2 regions of the Taylorella asinigenitalis MCE3 genome follow, and region 2 is predicted to be linked to the other one. Evidence: predicted binding sites of a transcription regulator. Region 2 holds the regulator's gene; the other holds the start of a gene.
What was found. Region 2 encodes NrdR, which represses ribonucleotide reductase genes. Its sites were predicted from a motif close to CACNANATNTNGTG; they were not measured.
Positions count from the first base shown of each region.

Region 1 (8,331 bases), 610 kb from region 2:
TTACACCCTGATATACGGTACCTTTGCCACCATACCATTATTCTTATTATGGATTTATATTTCATGGATTATCATACTCGCTGGAGCCTTATTGGTAGCTCTACTTCCACAACTTAGGTATGGTTTTGATTACACATACAACAAAATCGGTGCCGATTTCACACAATCGGTAAGGATTTTAAGACTATTAAATAATTCAAGAAACGACAATCCCCCGGGAAAAAGCACCAACACAATTGTTCATGAAGTCCATGGAGAAATTGCACATACTCTTATGCTTTTAGATAAGTTAAAAACTTTGGGATATATTGTAAATACAGACGGCAAGCGTTCTGAACGATGGGTTATAGCTAGTGATTATGATATGGACATGTCCAAACTTAAGGATATGTTTCTTCTGAATAAATCAATTAATGATAAGGTTGATAACAATATGAAAAAACAGATGGCCCGTCTAATACTCGATGAGCATGTAACACTTGGCGAATTAATACCATCAAATACACGAAATGAAAGCCTACCAACAAAGCAAAATTTACTAATCTCTGATATCAGTACTACAGTCTAAAATCACTGATCCTTTAGCTTTACAACAACAAGGTAGAATTTCGTCAGGACCTATGTAAGCAAGAGGGTCTATTAAATAATCAACCTCACCAGTTATTATTTTTGTTCTACATGTGCCACAAAACCCCGAACGGCAATGGCTTGGAACATTGTGACCTGTTCGTTCCAAGCTCTCTAATAGCGTCTCGTTTTCAAACGTATGAAAGCCAAGGCTTTCAGTAATTACATAGGCCATCCTATAGATCGTCGGCGCTCAATTCATCGATATCCAGATTAGAATCTACTTGACCAACAAGATAAGAAGTAAGCTCAACCTCCTGAGGTGCAACTTGAACATTATCCGAAGTTAGCCATGTATTAATCCATGGAATAGGATTTTGTTTAGAATTCGGAAAGGCCTCCCTCAATCCAACAGCAAGCATTCGAATATTTGTGATGTATTCAACATATTGGATTAGTATGTCTTTATTTAACCCAATCATAGAACCATCTTTAAATAAATACTCAGCCCAAGCTTTTTCTTGTTCAGCAGCATTTTTAAATAACTCAAAACACTCTTCATTTAACTCTTTAGCAATAACAGCCATTTCTGGATCATCTTCTCCAGAACGCATTATATTGAGCATATGTTGAGTACTTGTAAGGTGAAGTGCTTCATCGCGTGCAATAAGTTTTATGATTTTTGCGTTACCTTCCATAAGTTTGCGTTCTGCAAATGCAAATGAACATGCGAAACTTACATAAAATCTAATGGCCTCCAAAACATTAACTGCCATTAAGCAAAGATAAAGACGTTTCTTAAGCTCAGTAATACTCACTTCAACTTCTTTGCCGTTTATGTTGTGAGTACCTTCGCCGAACAATTCATAATACTGAGTTAGTTCAATTAAATTGTCGTAGTATTTGGAAATGTCTTTGGCTCTCTCTAGAATATGTTTATTTCGAACAATATCATCAAAGATAGAGCTAGGATCGACTGATATATTTCTAATGATATGTGTATAGGATCTAGAGTGAATAGTTTCAGAAAAAGACCAGGTTTCAATCCAAGTTTCAAGTTCGGGTATAGAGACCAGGGGTAAAAAGGCAACATTAGGACTTCTGCCTTGAATCGAATCCAAAAGAGTTTGATATTTTAGATTGCTAATAAATATATGTTTTTCATGCTCTGGTAGACCTGCATAATCAATACGATCTTGTGAGACATCAATCTCCTCTGGTCTCCAGAAAAAAGACAATTGCTTTTCGATTAATTTTTCAAAAATTTCATATTTTTGCTGATCATATCGAGCAACATTTACGGGTTGACCAAAAAACATAGGCTCTTTTAAAGCATTGTTTGGTGTTTGGCAAAATGTACTATATTTCATAATTTTCCTCTATGTGCATGCCTTTAGATTTTGCATGCCCCTCCAGCACAATCATCTTCTTTTGCAGTATCTTGAATATCATCAGATCCATCCCTAGTGTTGTGATAGTACAGAGTTTTAATTCCGTACTTATAGGCTTTAAGAAGGTCCTTAATTAATTGTTGCATAGGGACTAAGCCATTTGGGAATTTTTTAGGATCATAGTTAGTGTTTGCTGATATAGACTGATCAACGAATTTCTGCATAATACCTACGATTTGGAAATAACCTTCCATATTAGGTAACTGCCATAAAGTTTCGTATTTATCTTTAAGTTCTTTATATTCTGGAACTATTTGTTTTAGGATTCCATCCTTTGATTGTTTTACGGTTATTAAACCTCTAGGAGGTTCGATTCCATTGGTAGCATTAGAAATTTGACTAGAAGTCTCAGACGGCATAAGTGCTGTTAAAGTGGAATTTCTAAGACCATTTTTCATAATCTCAACTCGTAACGTTTCCCAATCTAAATGCAAAGTTTCATCACAAAATTGATCTATCGATTTTTTGTATGTATCAATCGGCAATAGCCCTTGAGAATATTTAGTCTCGTTAAATGCTGGGCAAGGACCAAACTCTTTAGCCAAATTCATAGAAGCTTTCAATAAATAATACTGAATAGCTTCAAATGTTCTATGTGTCAAAGCATTCCCGCTACCGTCAGAGTATTTTGCATTGTTTTTAGCTAGATAGTATGCAAAATTAATAACACCCACGCCAAGAGAGCGGCGGTTCATAGTACTAATTTGTGCAGCTTTAATTGGATAATCCTGATAATCCAATAAGGCATCTAAGGCACGTACAACCAAATCGGCTAAGTGTTCAAGTTCCTCTAAATTTTCAATCGCACCAAGATTAAACGCAGATAAAGTGCATAAAGCAATCTCACCTTTGACATCATTGATATCATCTAGTGGTTTTGTTGGCAATGTAATCTCTAAGCAAAGATTACTTTGTCTGATAGGGGCCTTTTTAGAGTCAAAAGCACTATGTGTATTGCAGTGATCTACATTTTGTATATAGATACGTCCCGTGCTAGCCCTCTCCTGCATAAGCATAGAGAACAAATCATTAGATTTAACCTGACGTTTGCGTATGCTAGGATCTTGCTCGTATTTTGTATAAAGTTTTTCGAATAATTCTTGATCTTCGAAAAAGGCATCATATAAGCCAGGAACATCAGAAGGAGAAAATAAAGTAATATTTTGCCCTTTAACCAACCTTTCATACATCAGTTTGTTGAGCTGAACACCATAATCCATATGACGTACACGATTGGCTTCTACACCGCGATTATTTTTAAGTACTAATAAGGATTCAACTTCAAGATGCCATATTGGATAAAAAAGAGTAGCAGCACCTCCGCGCACACCCCCTTGAGAGCAGCATTTAACAGCAGTTTGAAAATGTTTATAAAATGGGATGCACCCTGTATGTCTAGCCTCTCCGCCACGAATAGGACTTCCCTCAGCCCTAATTCGACCTGCATTTATACCTATTCCAGCTCTTTGAGAAACATATCGAACAATTGCAGAGCTTGTAGCATTAATTGAATCTAGACTATCCCCGCACTCAATTAATACGCATGAACTAAATTGCCTTGTTGGAGTTCTAACCCCAGCCATAATTGGGGTTGGCAATGATATCTTATAAGTCGATGTAGCATCGTAGAACTCTTTTATATATTTAAGCCTAGTTTCTTTTGGATATTTTGCAAATAAGCAAGCGGCCACTAATAAATATAAAAATTGTGGAGTTTCGTAGATATCCCCGTTTACTCGATTTTGAACAAGGTATTTACCTTGCATCTGCATAACAGCAACATATGAAAAATCCCAATCCCTATCGTGCACAAGATAACCATTCATCTCATCAAACTCTTCTTTAGAGTAATCTGTGAGAAGGTTTTTATCGTATACCCCTTTTTCGACCAATTTGGAAACATGGTCATATAAGTGAGGAGGCACATGATCTCCATAAGCCTTTTTGCGTATATGAATCATCGCAAGACGAGCTGCTAAAAACTGATAATCTGGCGTTTCTGTTGAAATTAAGTCTGCAGCTGCTTTAATGATTGTCTCTTGTATATCTTGAGTCTGTATACCATCATAAAATTGAATTTGAGAATTTAATTCAACTTGTGATGTGGATACATTTTCTAAACCTTTTGCGGCCCAGTCGATAACGCGGTGGATTTTCTCAAGGTCGATAGGCTCAGAGCGCCCATCACGCTTGATAACGGAGATGGTGTTAGTGTTCATAAATAGTCCAGCAAAGATTTTACAGGACTAAATATAGACTCTTAGTAAAATCTATATTTAGTATTGTTTAAGTGCTCAAGGCACAATATATAGTATCTAAATAAATTAAATCTCTCAAGTCAAGATAAAATTTGATCGCCTTAATAGGACCTTGATATATCTTACTTTCCTAGCAAACCTACTATGAATAAAAATTTGTAGTTTTTTTGATTAAACTCAAATGTAATAGCACTTTATTACAAGTAACAAACATTAACAAAATGGGTCGAAAGCTTTTGAAATTACAGAAATATCATTTGACCTAAGATTTTTAGGGTCAGACAAAAGTTGCCTAAACCTTCTAGCTCCCTTCAATCCATTCATAAGTCCTAAAACAGGATTGACCACTTCTCTAAGGTTACCCCCTCTCCCGATATTTAGTAAGGCATATTCAATAAGTGAATCTCTAATAAATTTAAAATCTAAGCTAGTATCATTTCCAAATATATGGGTGGCAATGTCTCCGAATACCCTCGGTTCATGCCAAGCCAGTCTACCAATCATGATCCCATCAAATTCATGAGCAAGCCGTATCGCATCATCAAAATTTGAAATTCCGCCGTTTAAAACAAAATTTGCATCAGGAAAATCTGCTTTGAGCTTATTAACGTAATCATATTTTAGAGGAGGAATTTTTCGATTATCTTTAGGGCTTAAGCCACTTAGGATTGCATTTCTTGCATGAGTGACAAACTCCCTACAACCTACATCATATAGCTTTGATACAAAGTTAAAAGTAAAACCATAGTCATTATGATTGTCTACGCCTAAACGGTGTTTAATACTAATTGGCAAGGAGCATGACTCAGACATTGCCACCCAACAATCTGCTACCAATTCAGGCTCAAGCATCAAACATGCACCGAAAGCCCCCTTTTGCACACGTTCAGATGGGCAGCCACAATTTAAATTTACTTCGTCATAACCCCATTCTTCTGCAAGCTTAGTGCAGTGGGCCAATTCCTTAGGAACGCTGCCTCCAAGCTGAAGTGCAACCGGATGCTCCACTGTATTAAAGTCTAAGTGTCTTGGTATATCCCCATAAATCAGTGCACCAGTAGTAACCATTTCTGTATATAGGAGTGCTTGTGGGGCTAAAAGTCTATGAAAATAGCGGCAATGTTTATTCGTAACGTCAAGCATTGGTGCGACCGATAAACGCCTGCCCTTAGATAATTTAGAATTTTTATTCATCTGCGGATATCTACGGATTTACTTCCACGTCTGTCTTCAATTTTCTTAATTTCTGATAATTTTCTCAATAAATCAGATTTGTATACTAGGCCTACTAACTTAGGCTTCTCACTATAGTCTACTACTGGAAGACGCTCGCCATTATAGGAGAAAAATCTGTTTTGTACTTCATCAAGATTCATATCCAATTGCAAAGGGTCTACAAAACTTCTTTGAACAAAATCCGCTGGTATAGGCTCATCTAATGGGCTACTAGACATGATTCCATGGGTTAAATTTTTGTTGGTTAGTATGCCTAAATATTCTTGATCTTCACCGATAACAAATACATTTTTTACCCCAGTATTTGCGAATATTTCAAGGGCCTCTCTAAGAGTTTGTGTTGGGTTTACTGTTGTATCTACTGGGCTTAAAAGATTTCTAACTTTTAGTTGTGAAATTCTTAAGCTTACTAGGTCTTGTTTTTCACGTTTACTTGTAATGCCAAACATTACTGTACCAGTAAAGAGCCTAGAGATATAAAAAGAGATTACCGATGCAAAAATTAATGGGGCTGCAATCTGAAGGCTATTAGTCATCTCCATTAGTAAAACTATAGCTACTATAGGTGCAGATGTTCCAGCTGTTAAAAACGCCCCCATTCCAACTAAAACAAAAACCGGAGTGAAATGCAATACACTAGGTTCTATTAATGCAAATGCATGAGTAAGAATCATAGCCGTACTAGCACCAATAAACATAATTGGCGTAATCACACCACCTACGGCACCGGAGCCCACACTTACACTAGTCGAAATCAATTTAATGATTAGAATCAAAATAAGTGATTCGATAATCCACGAATCATCTAACATAAATGAGTGAATTAAGGTATCACCCTTACCTGCAGCTGAAGGCTCAATTAAAAATATACAGCCTAATAGAAAACCAGCTAAAGCCATACGTATAGGCAAAATCATGCCTGTTTTTGCGTAAAGGTCACGAGTTAGAGATAAAAGTTTTAAGAATAATGGTGCACCAAAACCAGAGAATATTCCTATCACTATTGATAGTAACAACTCAAATTCACCAACCAGATATATAGGTGGAAGCTGATAGAGCCAAGGTTCGTAACCCAAGATGGTGATTGTTATATAAGCAGAAGATGAGGCTATAAGTAATGGAGCAAGTACGTGACTGGCCATGCTTCCAAGAACAATCTCTGCAATAAATAAGGCCCCAGCAATAGGTGCAAAATATGCTGCAGACACACCAGCTGCCGCACCACATGCAACAAGCATTCGTAAATAATTGCCTTCAATTTCATTCACTCTACCTAATGCCGATCCAACCATTGAAGAAAGATGAATAATAGGACCTTCACGACCTAATGACCAACCCGTAGCTGAAACGCTTAGAGCGGAACCAATACGCAACAAGCCTTGTCTTATTGATAAATGACCATTTCCTATTGCAACTGCTTCCATATAATCGGAGTTAGCATCAACTTTTATTTTCGAAGCAAAATATAGCCCCAAACCACCAATTAGACCGCCTAATGTAGGTATTAATAATTTTTCCCAAATGTTCCAATTTGAAGCAATTTGTACAACATCACCATATACATTTGAATGCAGTGTTTGAAGTAGTTTCACGCATTCATGAAATGCTACAGTTGTAAGCCCGCCGCTTACACCTAAAATTGCTGCCCATAATATAATGGCAGGTTCAGAGAAGAGTTGAACTTTATTAAATAAATTTGAATAACTAAATTTGAATCGCACTTTGACTCAGTGGGTTTAAGACTTACTTTGCTAAAATGAAACCTATTTTAGCAATCTAGCAATATTATATCTATGGCTGTATTTACCGCTATTACACGCAAAGAATTAGAAAAATTTATTAGCGAATACGAAATTGGAATTTTAAATAAATTCGAAGGTATATCTGCTGGAATTGAGAATTCAAATTTTTTTGTTGAGACGAGCACAGGATCTTATGTGTTGACCATATTTGAAGTGCTTAAATTTACTCAACTGCCCTACTATATTGAGTTTATGCTCCACTTAGCAAACAAAGGTGTAGCTGTGCCTAAACCTCAAAGGACTAAAGCTGGAGAACTTATTTCAAATATAAAAGGGAAGCCAGCTATTATTGCCACAAAGCAAGGTGGAAAACATATAACCGAGCCTACTCGGAGGCATTGCCACATAGTAGCTAAAGCTCAAGCTCAAATGCATATTGCTTCTAAGGATTTTAAATTCAAACAGAACAATCTGCGAGGCCTATCTTGGTGGGAGGAAGTTTGGCCCTCAATTAAACCATTTTTAAATGAATCTCAAATTTCTCTTTATGAACAAGCACTTTCAATTCAAAAAGAGATTCAAAATTCTTATAAATGGAAAGAGGTAATTCCGCGAAGTGCATGTCACTGCGATTTGTTTAGGGATAATGTTCTAATTATTAATCCAGATTCAGACACTTGCACTGTCGGCGGCATTATCGATTTTTATTTTTCAGGGGATGACGCCCTAATTTTTGATTTAGCCGTGGCTATAAATGATTGGTGTATAGATAGGACTACGGGGGATTTAATTCCAGAATTGGCTAAGGAGTGGATTGATTCATATGCTTCAATCAGACCAATAACAAGCGATGAAGTGGATCTTTGGCCATATGCCCTTCAAGCAGCGGCCCTCAGATTTTGGACTTCAAGACTTTATGATTTATTTCTACCTCGAGATGCAGAAAATCTCAAACCTCACGACCCAACTCACTTTGAGAAAATTTTAAAAAAACGTCTATTTAACAAGGAAATTTCACTATCACTCTTTTAATCAAAAATGAACAAAAATTTTAATGTTTATAGTATTAAATCTGGA
Region 1 covers NC_016043.1:802,280-810,610, reverse strand. The annotation lists gene TASI_RS03935 (YihY family inner membrane protein) at 1-568, shown strand, start outside; gene yfaE (class I ribonucleotide reductase maintenance protein YfaE) at 539-802, opposite strand; gene nrdB (class Ia ribonucleoside-diphosphate reductase subunit beta) at 804-1,937, opposite strand; gene nrdA (class 1a ribonucleoside-diphosphate reductase subunit alpha) at 1,961-4,237, opposite strand; gene dusA (tRNA dihydrouridine(20/20a) synthase DusA) at 4,490-5,470, opposite strand; gene TASI_RS03915 (chloride channel protein) at 5,467-7,233, opposite strand; gene TASI_RS03910 (homoserine kinase) at 7,306-8,286, shown strand; gene TASI_RS03905 (BPSS1780 family membrane protein) at 8,293-8,331, shown strand, end outside.
Region 1: a site for NrdR is predicted at 4,319-4,332, ahead of nrdA (class 1a ribonucleoside-diphosphate reductase subunit alpha). Genes of this name have one in related genera too.

Region 2 (8,331 bases):
TTGCTAAACTTAAAAAATTAAATGGCTTAGGCTCTAAACAAAATTCTATTGCTAGAACACTTCTAATCCCTACAAATATTAATGTTGAGAACTTTAAAGAAGATATCAATATTAAGGGGCAGTTTGTTTCAGATCAGCCTATCTTAGTGAAAAACGAATCTAAGTTCACTAAACCTGTTCAGGCTAAATTTAAAGGCAAAACTAAACTTGTTAGCACTAACAAGGCCTCTAAACTTAAAGCCCAAAGAGCCACATTTAAAACGACTTCAAACAAAAAGGCTAAAGTTCGTCAAATTAACTATACAGTTAAATCTGGTGAGACTATGTATTCAATCGCCAAAAAGCATGGAACTACAGTTTCTAATTTGAAAAAATTAAATGGTGGCAGGTCTTCGCTTAGGTCTGGACAAAAAATTAGAATTAAATGACGTTGCTTATAAACATTTCATGTAATAAATAAACTTAGCAAATCGATACTCTTAACAATGTCATAACATAAAAGGTGCTAAGATTAACAAATGCGATAAATCTTAACAGACGCATTTTTAATAATAAGGACTTTTTATGAACTTCGACATAAACCAACTTTTTAAGGGTTCTGTACGCAATTTAGTGCTGGATCAATTGATAAAATCTGTTGGCCTACCTGAAGGGAAGGCCAATGGTCTATTAGATCGTATAGTTTCAGTTGTTATTGGTGGTATTTCAAAAAAATCAAACTCAAAAGAAGGTGTTGATCAACTCCTAGAAATGATTAAAGGAGTTGACAGTAATACACAACAACTTTATTCTACTGGCGCATCAAATGCAGAACTAGGTTTTGACTCAATTAAACAAAAAGGGCTTACCTATTTAAATGGTCTTTTTGGTAGCGATTTAGATGGCGTTGTTGACCAAGTTTCCAGAGAGGAAGGTGTTACTCAGATTCAAGCCAAAGACTCACTTTCTGCCACTATCCCTGCAATATTCTCTAGTTTAAAAAACAATTTAGGTAGTAATTTTAGTCTATCTAACTTAGGTTCTTTAGCTGGTGTTGCGGGCATGGCAGGTGTTGCTTCTGCAGCTGGTTCCCAAGTTTTAAATAAAGTTAAGGGTTCTGAAATTAAAGAGGCTCCTAAATCCTCTCAAGTTACACCTAATCCTACACCTAAACCTGCACCTTCTGAAGAAACGGTTAATGCTGCTAGGATGGCTGGAGTTCATCAACCTCAATATACAAAAACCACAGAATCACGCCCAGTGGAAGAACCTAAGAAAAGCGGAATTTGGAAGTGGCTAATTATCCTTGCTTTAATACTAATTGCTTTACTTTTATTCCGAAGCTGCGGTAAAGACGAAGAAGCTCCTATCACTCAAAATGAACCTACTAATACTGAATCAACTCCAGTAACAAATGAGCAAACTACTGACTCAGAACCTAAAGTTGTTGAAGGACTAGGTAATTTTTCTTGGGATTTTGAAGATAAAAAATTGATTCTAGATGGTGATTTGGATACAGCTGAATCTAAAGCAAATCTTTTAGATGCATTTAAAGGAATCGCTGGTACAGTACCAGTGGAAGACGATCTAGATATAGATAAAGAAGCTGGAAAACTTGAATTTACTGATTTTGCTGCTCTTGCAACAGCCTTAAAAGGCTTTGTTGGTGTTGATGGTAAATTTGACGGAAGAGAACTTAAATTATCTGGAACACTAAATTCCGAAGAATCCAAAACGGAATTATTGACTAAACTGAAAAAAGCTTTAGGCGATAATTTTGAAATTAAAGCAGATGATATAGATATCAAAGCTGACGAACTTAACGAAGATAAGGACAATAAAGAATCTGATGAACCTGTAGAAGCAAAAATTTCTAAAGATTTAGGAGATATTAATTGGGCCGTTGATTCAGAAAAAGTAGTAGTCTCAGGTGAAGTTCCTAATGAAGAAACTAAAGCTAAGGTTTTAGATGCATTTAAAGTTATTGCAGGCAACCGACCTTTAGAGGATAAATTAGAAGTAGATGCTGATGTTGGTCAGTTTCAGTTTGACGCATTTGATGCTCTAGCAGATATTCTTAAAAATTATCCAACTATTGACGGTGAATTCGATGAAGGTGAACTAGTTCTTGATGGCACATTAAATTCAGAAGAATCCAAAACTAAACTTACAAGTGAACTGCAATCAGTATTAGATGACGCTTTTAAAGTAAAAGTTGATGATATCGATATAGATGCACCAGAAGCTGTAGATGGTTTTGGTGATTTAGAATGGGCTTATGATGGCGAATATCTGAAAGTTGATGGTACGGCTAGTGCATCAGATAAAGTTAAAATTCTTAAAGCTTTTAACTCTATCAAAGGTACAGCTACACTTAAAGATGAAGTTGATGTTGAAAATAATATTTCTAACATGAACCTAGATTCTTTAGATGCATTTATAAAAGTAGTTGAAGACTTTCCTAACGTTAAAGGCCATTTCGATGGATTCCAATTAGATCTTGATGGTCATGTTATATCTGAAGAAAGAAAAGCTGAATTAGTTTCTAAACTGCAAGAAGCTCTTGGTGCTAATTTTAAAATCGATGCTGACAGCGTTGAAATTGATGCACCAGATGTAGTGAAATCTGAACAACCTGTTTCTGATACATTCCCTTCTCCAACTGCACCAGCAGAGGATAAATTTCCAGCTCCTACTGAAGAGAAACCAGCTACACCTGAAGCTCCTGTGGCTCCTGTAACTGAAGCTCCTGCTGCTACAGAACCTACTCCAGCTTCTAATGCAACTTCATCTGATATTCCTGAGGAGCCAGTGGAAGTACTTGATATAAACGAAATGTCCAAAGACAAGCTTGATCTTAATATTAAGTTTAATACTGCATCCTCAGAGATCATGCCTGTGTATAACAATCGTTTAGATGCATTTGCGAAATTCCTAATCGACAACAATCGTACAGGTGAAGTTGCTGGTTTCACTGATAGTAAAGGTGATGATGAGAGCAATAAAAAACTTTCTGCAGAAAGAGCTAAAGCCGTTCGTGATTATTTAATCGCAAAAGGTGTACCAGAAGCTAATATTGTGGCTGTTGGTTATGGAGAAGCTAACCCAATCGCCGATAACAATACACCAGAAGGTCGTCGTGCAAACCGTCGCATTGAATTTAATGTTAAAGACATTAACGAAAATAAAGATGGTATTGGCGAGATGATTAAGAAAACTAACGAAGAGGCTAAAGAAAAAGTTAATGATGCTGTAGAAGCTTCCAAAGAAACATTTAAAGAAGCAAAAGAGGATGTTTCAAGAGCTTCAGTAGTTGCTGGCGAAAAAATTAAAAACGCCGCTACTTCTGTAGGTGAAGCTGTGGATAATGCGGCCCACAAAACAGAAGATGTAATTCAAGACATTAAAGAACAAATGGGCGGACAACCTTCAGAAACAGCTCCTGCTCCAGAGCCTGCACCAGCACAATAATAATCTAAGCCTTTAGCAACTATATGCAAATAACCCGAGACGCAAGCCTCGGGTTTTTTTATTTTAAGTGCACAAATTTTATTTTTATAATCTTTTGGCGGATCAGGGGGGATTCGAACCCCCGATACGTTTGACCGTATGCACGCTTTCCAAGCGTGTGCCTTAAGCCACTCGGCCACCGATCCAAAATAAGCTGACTATTTTAACTAAAAAATTAAAATGGTGCTTGCATCATTCTTTGAACATATCTTGCAATAGTATCGATTTCAATGTTCACTTCATCGCCAGCTTTTAAATATTGTAGAGTTGTGTTCTTAAAGGTGTGAGGAATCAGATTCAAACTTATGATTGTTCCTTCAGGAATCATATCCTCCGAATGAGGATCCTCTGGTGAAAACACGTCATTAACATCATTAACGGTCATGCTTACACCATCTACAGCTACCGAACCCTTGTAAGCCATAAAACTTGCTAAATCTTCAGGAATTAAAATCTCAATTTTATGAGATTCGCCCTCTTGCGTAACTCCTACTACACGAGCCACACCGTCCACATGCCCAGACAACAAATGGCCATCTACCGTGTCCCCAAGTTTCATGGCACACTCGAGATTTACGTACCCCTCTTTATCAAGTCCCGAAGTTTTTGATAGACTTTCAGCCGAAACATCCACCTCAAATCCTGAATCACTTTTTTGAACTACGGTCATGCATGCCCCGTTAATAGCTATAGAATCGCCTTCCTTGATATTTGAAATATCCAAATCTCCTTTGGCAATGCTTAGGCGTACTCCTTTTTCAAGTTTTGAAACCGATTCAATTTTGCCCACTGCTTGAATTATGCCTGTAAACATCTAACCATCTCCTTTAATGAATTTAGTAATGCCTTCCAACGGACAGAGTTCCTAATCCTTAGACGAACATTATTACTAATTTTAGTCAAATCGAACATTTCCAAATAGTCATGCTCTGGAATTGATTCTAACGGTGAAATATTAAAAGGTGCATTACAATCCCCTAAAATCATAGGTGCAAAATACCATAGATACTCATCTATAAGCCCAGCCTCGTAAAGTGAGGTATTTAAACCACTACCTGCCTCTACATGAATCTCATTAATTTCGTTGGCAATGCCCACCTTTTCTATCAATTCCCGCAAATTCAACAAACCATTTGAGTCCGTATCAATTCCAATCAAATCAATATTATTTGGCAACACACCCCTATCATAAGCAAAATTTGATAAAGCGGAGGCATTGCCACAGATAATAATTTTTGGATTTGAAAATATATTGAGATTCGGATTATCCAAGGTCCTAAAATCGCTATCCATAATAGCTACAAGCGGCTCTCTAGGCGTCTCAACGTAACGCACATTCATTCTAGGATTGTCGGCCAAAACCGTACCTACTCCTGTAAAAATAATACTTGCACGAGACCGCCACTTGTGACCGTCGTGTCTAGACTGCTCATTGGTAATCCACTTGGATTTTCCGTTAGCAAGAGAAATACGGCCATCGAGCGAACTTGCGATCTTAGTGCGAATCCACGGGCGACCTAAAAGCATGCGAGAGAAAAAACCGACATTAAGCTCGAGAACTTCCTCCATAAGATATCCCACATGCACATCGATTCCGTGAGAGCGGAGGGATGAGATGCCATTGCCACCGACCAAGGGGTTAGGGTCTGGCAATGCGACCGCAACCTCTCGTATCCCGCTTCGAATCAAAGCATCCACGCATGGAGGCGTGCGACCGTGGTGGCTACAAGGTTCAAGCGTAACATAAAGCGTAGAGTCTTTTAGTAGTGACCCAAGCCCTCTTTTCTCCACATCTTGCAAAGCCTCAATCTCCGCATGATTTGAACCAGCCACTTGCGTTGCACCTTGGCCAATAATCTTATCTCCATGCACAATAACGCATCCAACGCATGGATTTGGGTCAGGCAAATGGCGATTTTTTAAAGAAAGTTCGTAGGCCAGCCGCATGAAATGCGTATGTCTATCTTTCATCACTTGAGAGCTCTTGAATTGTTGTAACAAATTGGGCAATATCCTCGAAACTCTGATATACAGAGGCGAATCGAACATATGCTACTTGGTCTAACTCGCGTAGTTCTTTCATAACTACCTGACCGACCTCATATGAGGAAACTTCCTTATGTGGATGGTTTAAAAAAAACTCGAGGATGCGGGATACTGCACAATCCACTTGATCTCTTGAGACAGGACGCTTGCGTAAAGCTATGTTCATACTGGATCGCACTTTGTCGATATCAAACTCCATGCGTAAGCCATTTTTTTTAACTACCGTTGGCAATGCTAACTCGATTCTCTCATATGTTGTGTATCGCTTATCACATTGCAAACAACGCCGTCTGCGTTTGATGGCGAGACCATCCTCGGATGATCTCGAGTCTAAAACTTGACTCTCTCCATGAGAGCAGAACGGGCATTTCATCGATTATTTGTAAACTGGGAATTTGCTAGTCAAAGCTAAAACTTTTTCGCGAACAGCTGAAATGTTTGCTTCATCATCTGGATTATCCAAAACATCAGCTATCAGATTCGCAGTTTGCTCAATTTCCGCTTCTTTAAAGCCTCTTGTAGTCATAGCTGGTGTACCAAGCCTTATTCCACTAGTGACAAACGGTGTCTCAGGATCGTTTGGAATAGAGTTTTTATTGCAAGTGATAAATGCATCACCCAAAACTTTTTCTGCATGTTTACCAGTGATGCCTTTTGAGCGAAGGTCAACAAGCATTACATGGCTTTCAGTGCGACCAGAGACAATGCGTAAACCACGTTTTTGCAATGTCTTCGCAAGAATATCAGCATTTTTAATAATTTGCTCTGCATATTGTTTAAATTCAGGTTCTAAAGCCTCTTTAAATGCAACCGCTTTTCCGGCAATAACATGCATCAGTGGACCGCCTTGAATACCAGGGAAAATTGCAGAGTTTATCATCTTCGCATGTTGCTCTTTCATCATAATGACGCCACCACGAGGGCCTCTTAGAGATTTATGCGTAGTTGAAGTTACAAAATCGGCATGTGGAACAGGATTAGGGTATTGTCCCCCAACAACCAACCCTGAATAGTGGGCAATGTCCACCATGAAATAAGCACCCACTTCCTTAGCGATTTTTGCAATTCTTTCAAAATCAATGCGAAGAGAATATGCCGACGCACCAGCAACAATTAGTTTTGGATTATTTTCTTTCGCTAATTGTTCAAGTTTTTCATAATCAATCGCTTCATTTTCATCCAAACCATATGGAATAAAATTGTAAAGCTTACCAGATAGGTTAACTGGGGAGCCGTGAGTTAAGTGCCCTCCTTCATTAAGATTCATACCAAGAACAGTATCGCCTGGTTTTAATACGGCAAAATATACAGCCTGATTAGCTTGAGAGCCAGAATTAGGTTGCACATTAGCCGCTTCAGCTCCGAATAATTTTTTTAATCGTTCAATAGCCAACTGTTCAACTATATCTACGTATTCACAGCCGCCATAATAGCGTTTTCCAGGATACCCCTCTGCGTATTTATTTGTGAGTTGAGAACCTTGAGCTTGCATAACAGCTGGGCTTGTGTAGTTTTCGGAGGCAATGAGCTCGATATGCTCCTCCTGACGTTGCTCTTCTTTCTTAATGGCATCGTAGAGTTCTGAGTCAACTTTATCTAAAGTAAGATTTATATCAAACATGATTTTCCTAAATTATTTAATGGTAATGCGTGCGAATTTTCTTTTTCCAATCTGGACCACATAGGTACCAGATTTTAAAACTAAGCTTTTGTCTTCTACTTTTGAGCCGTCCACCTTTACTCCGCCCTGAACGATATTTCGCGAAGCTTCAGAACCAGAACTAGCCAAACCCGATTCTCTAAGAACCGCAACAATGCCCAATTCTGGGCCATTCAAACTTATCTCAGGTATATCTTCAGGTATTTGACCATCTCTAAATCGAGATTCAAAATCTGCCAATGCTTTAGCTGCAGCTTCATCATTATGAAAACGTGTAATAATTTCTTGAGCCAGTGCAACTTTAATATTCCGTGGGTTTACTCCCTGCTCAACATCACGTTTTAGTTGAGCAATCTCCTCTAAGGATTTTGATGAGATTAATTCATAATAATTCCACATCAAAGTATCGGAAATAGACATGATTTTTCCAAACATGCTATCAGGAGTTTCAGTGATTCCGATATAGTTATTTTTAGATTTGGACATCTTCTCAACTCCGTCCAAACCAACCAATAGAGGCATGGTTAAAACAGTTTGTTGCTCTTGTCCATATTCTTTTTGAAGTTCACGACCAACAAGTAAATTAAACTTCTGATCTGTACCTCCAAGTTCCATATCCGACTCAAGAGCCACAGAATCATATCCTTGCATAAGAGGATACAAAAGCTCATGCATAGATATAGGCACACCACCTTTAAAACGCTTAGTAAAGTCATCACGTTCCATAATCCTAGCGACGGTATATTTAGATGCCAATTGAATTAGCCCGCGAGTTCCTAGCGCATCACACCATTTTGAGTTGTAGGAAATAATAGTTCTCGAGGGGTCCAAGACTTTAGATGCTTGTTCATAATAAGTTTGAGCATTCTCTTCAATCTGCTCACGTGTTAATGGCGGTCTAGTCGCATTTCTCCCACTCGGATCACCGATGGTTGCTGTGAAATCGCCGATTAAAAATATAACTTCATGGCCCATATCCTGCAGTTGTCGCATTTTGGTTAATACAACCGTATGCCCCAAGTGCAAATCAGGTGCTGTTGGGTCAAGCCCTAGTTTTATTCTTAGAGGAGTTCCAGTGTCGTGACTTTTTTGAAGTTTTTGCAAAAACTCGGATTCTACTAATATTTCTTCCGTTC
Region 2 covers NC_016043.1:1,410,946-1,419,276, forward strand. The annotation lists gene TASI_RS06640 (transglycosylase SLT domain-containing protein) at 1-428, shown strand, start outside; gene TASI_RS06645 (OmpA family protein) at 565-3,450, shown strand; tRNA gene TASI_RS06650 (tRNA-Ser) at 3,546-3,635, opposite strand; gene TASI_RS06655 (riboflavin synthase) at 3,665-4,303, opposite strand; gene ribD (bifunctional diaminohydroxyphosphoribosylaminopyrimidine deaminase/5-amino-6-(5-phosphoribosylamino)uracil reductase RibD) at 4,288-5,460, opposite strand; gene nrdR (transcriptional regulator NrdR) at 5,450-5,908, opposite strand; gene glyA (serine hydroxymethyltransferase) at 5,912-7,156, opposite strand; gene tyrS (tyrosine--tRNA ligase) at 7,169-8,331, opposite strand, start outside.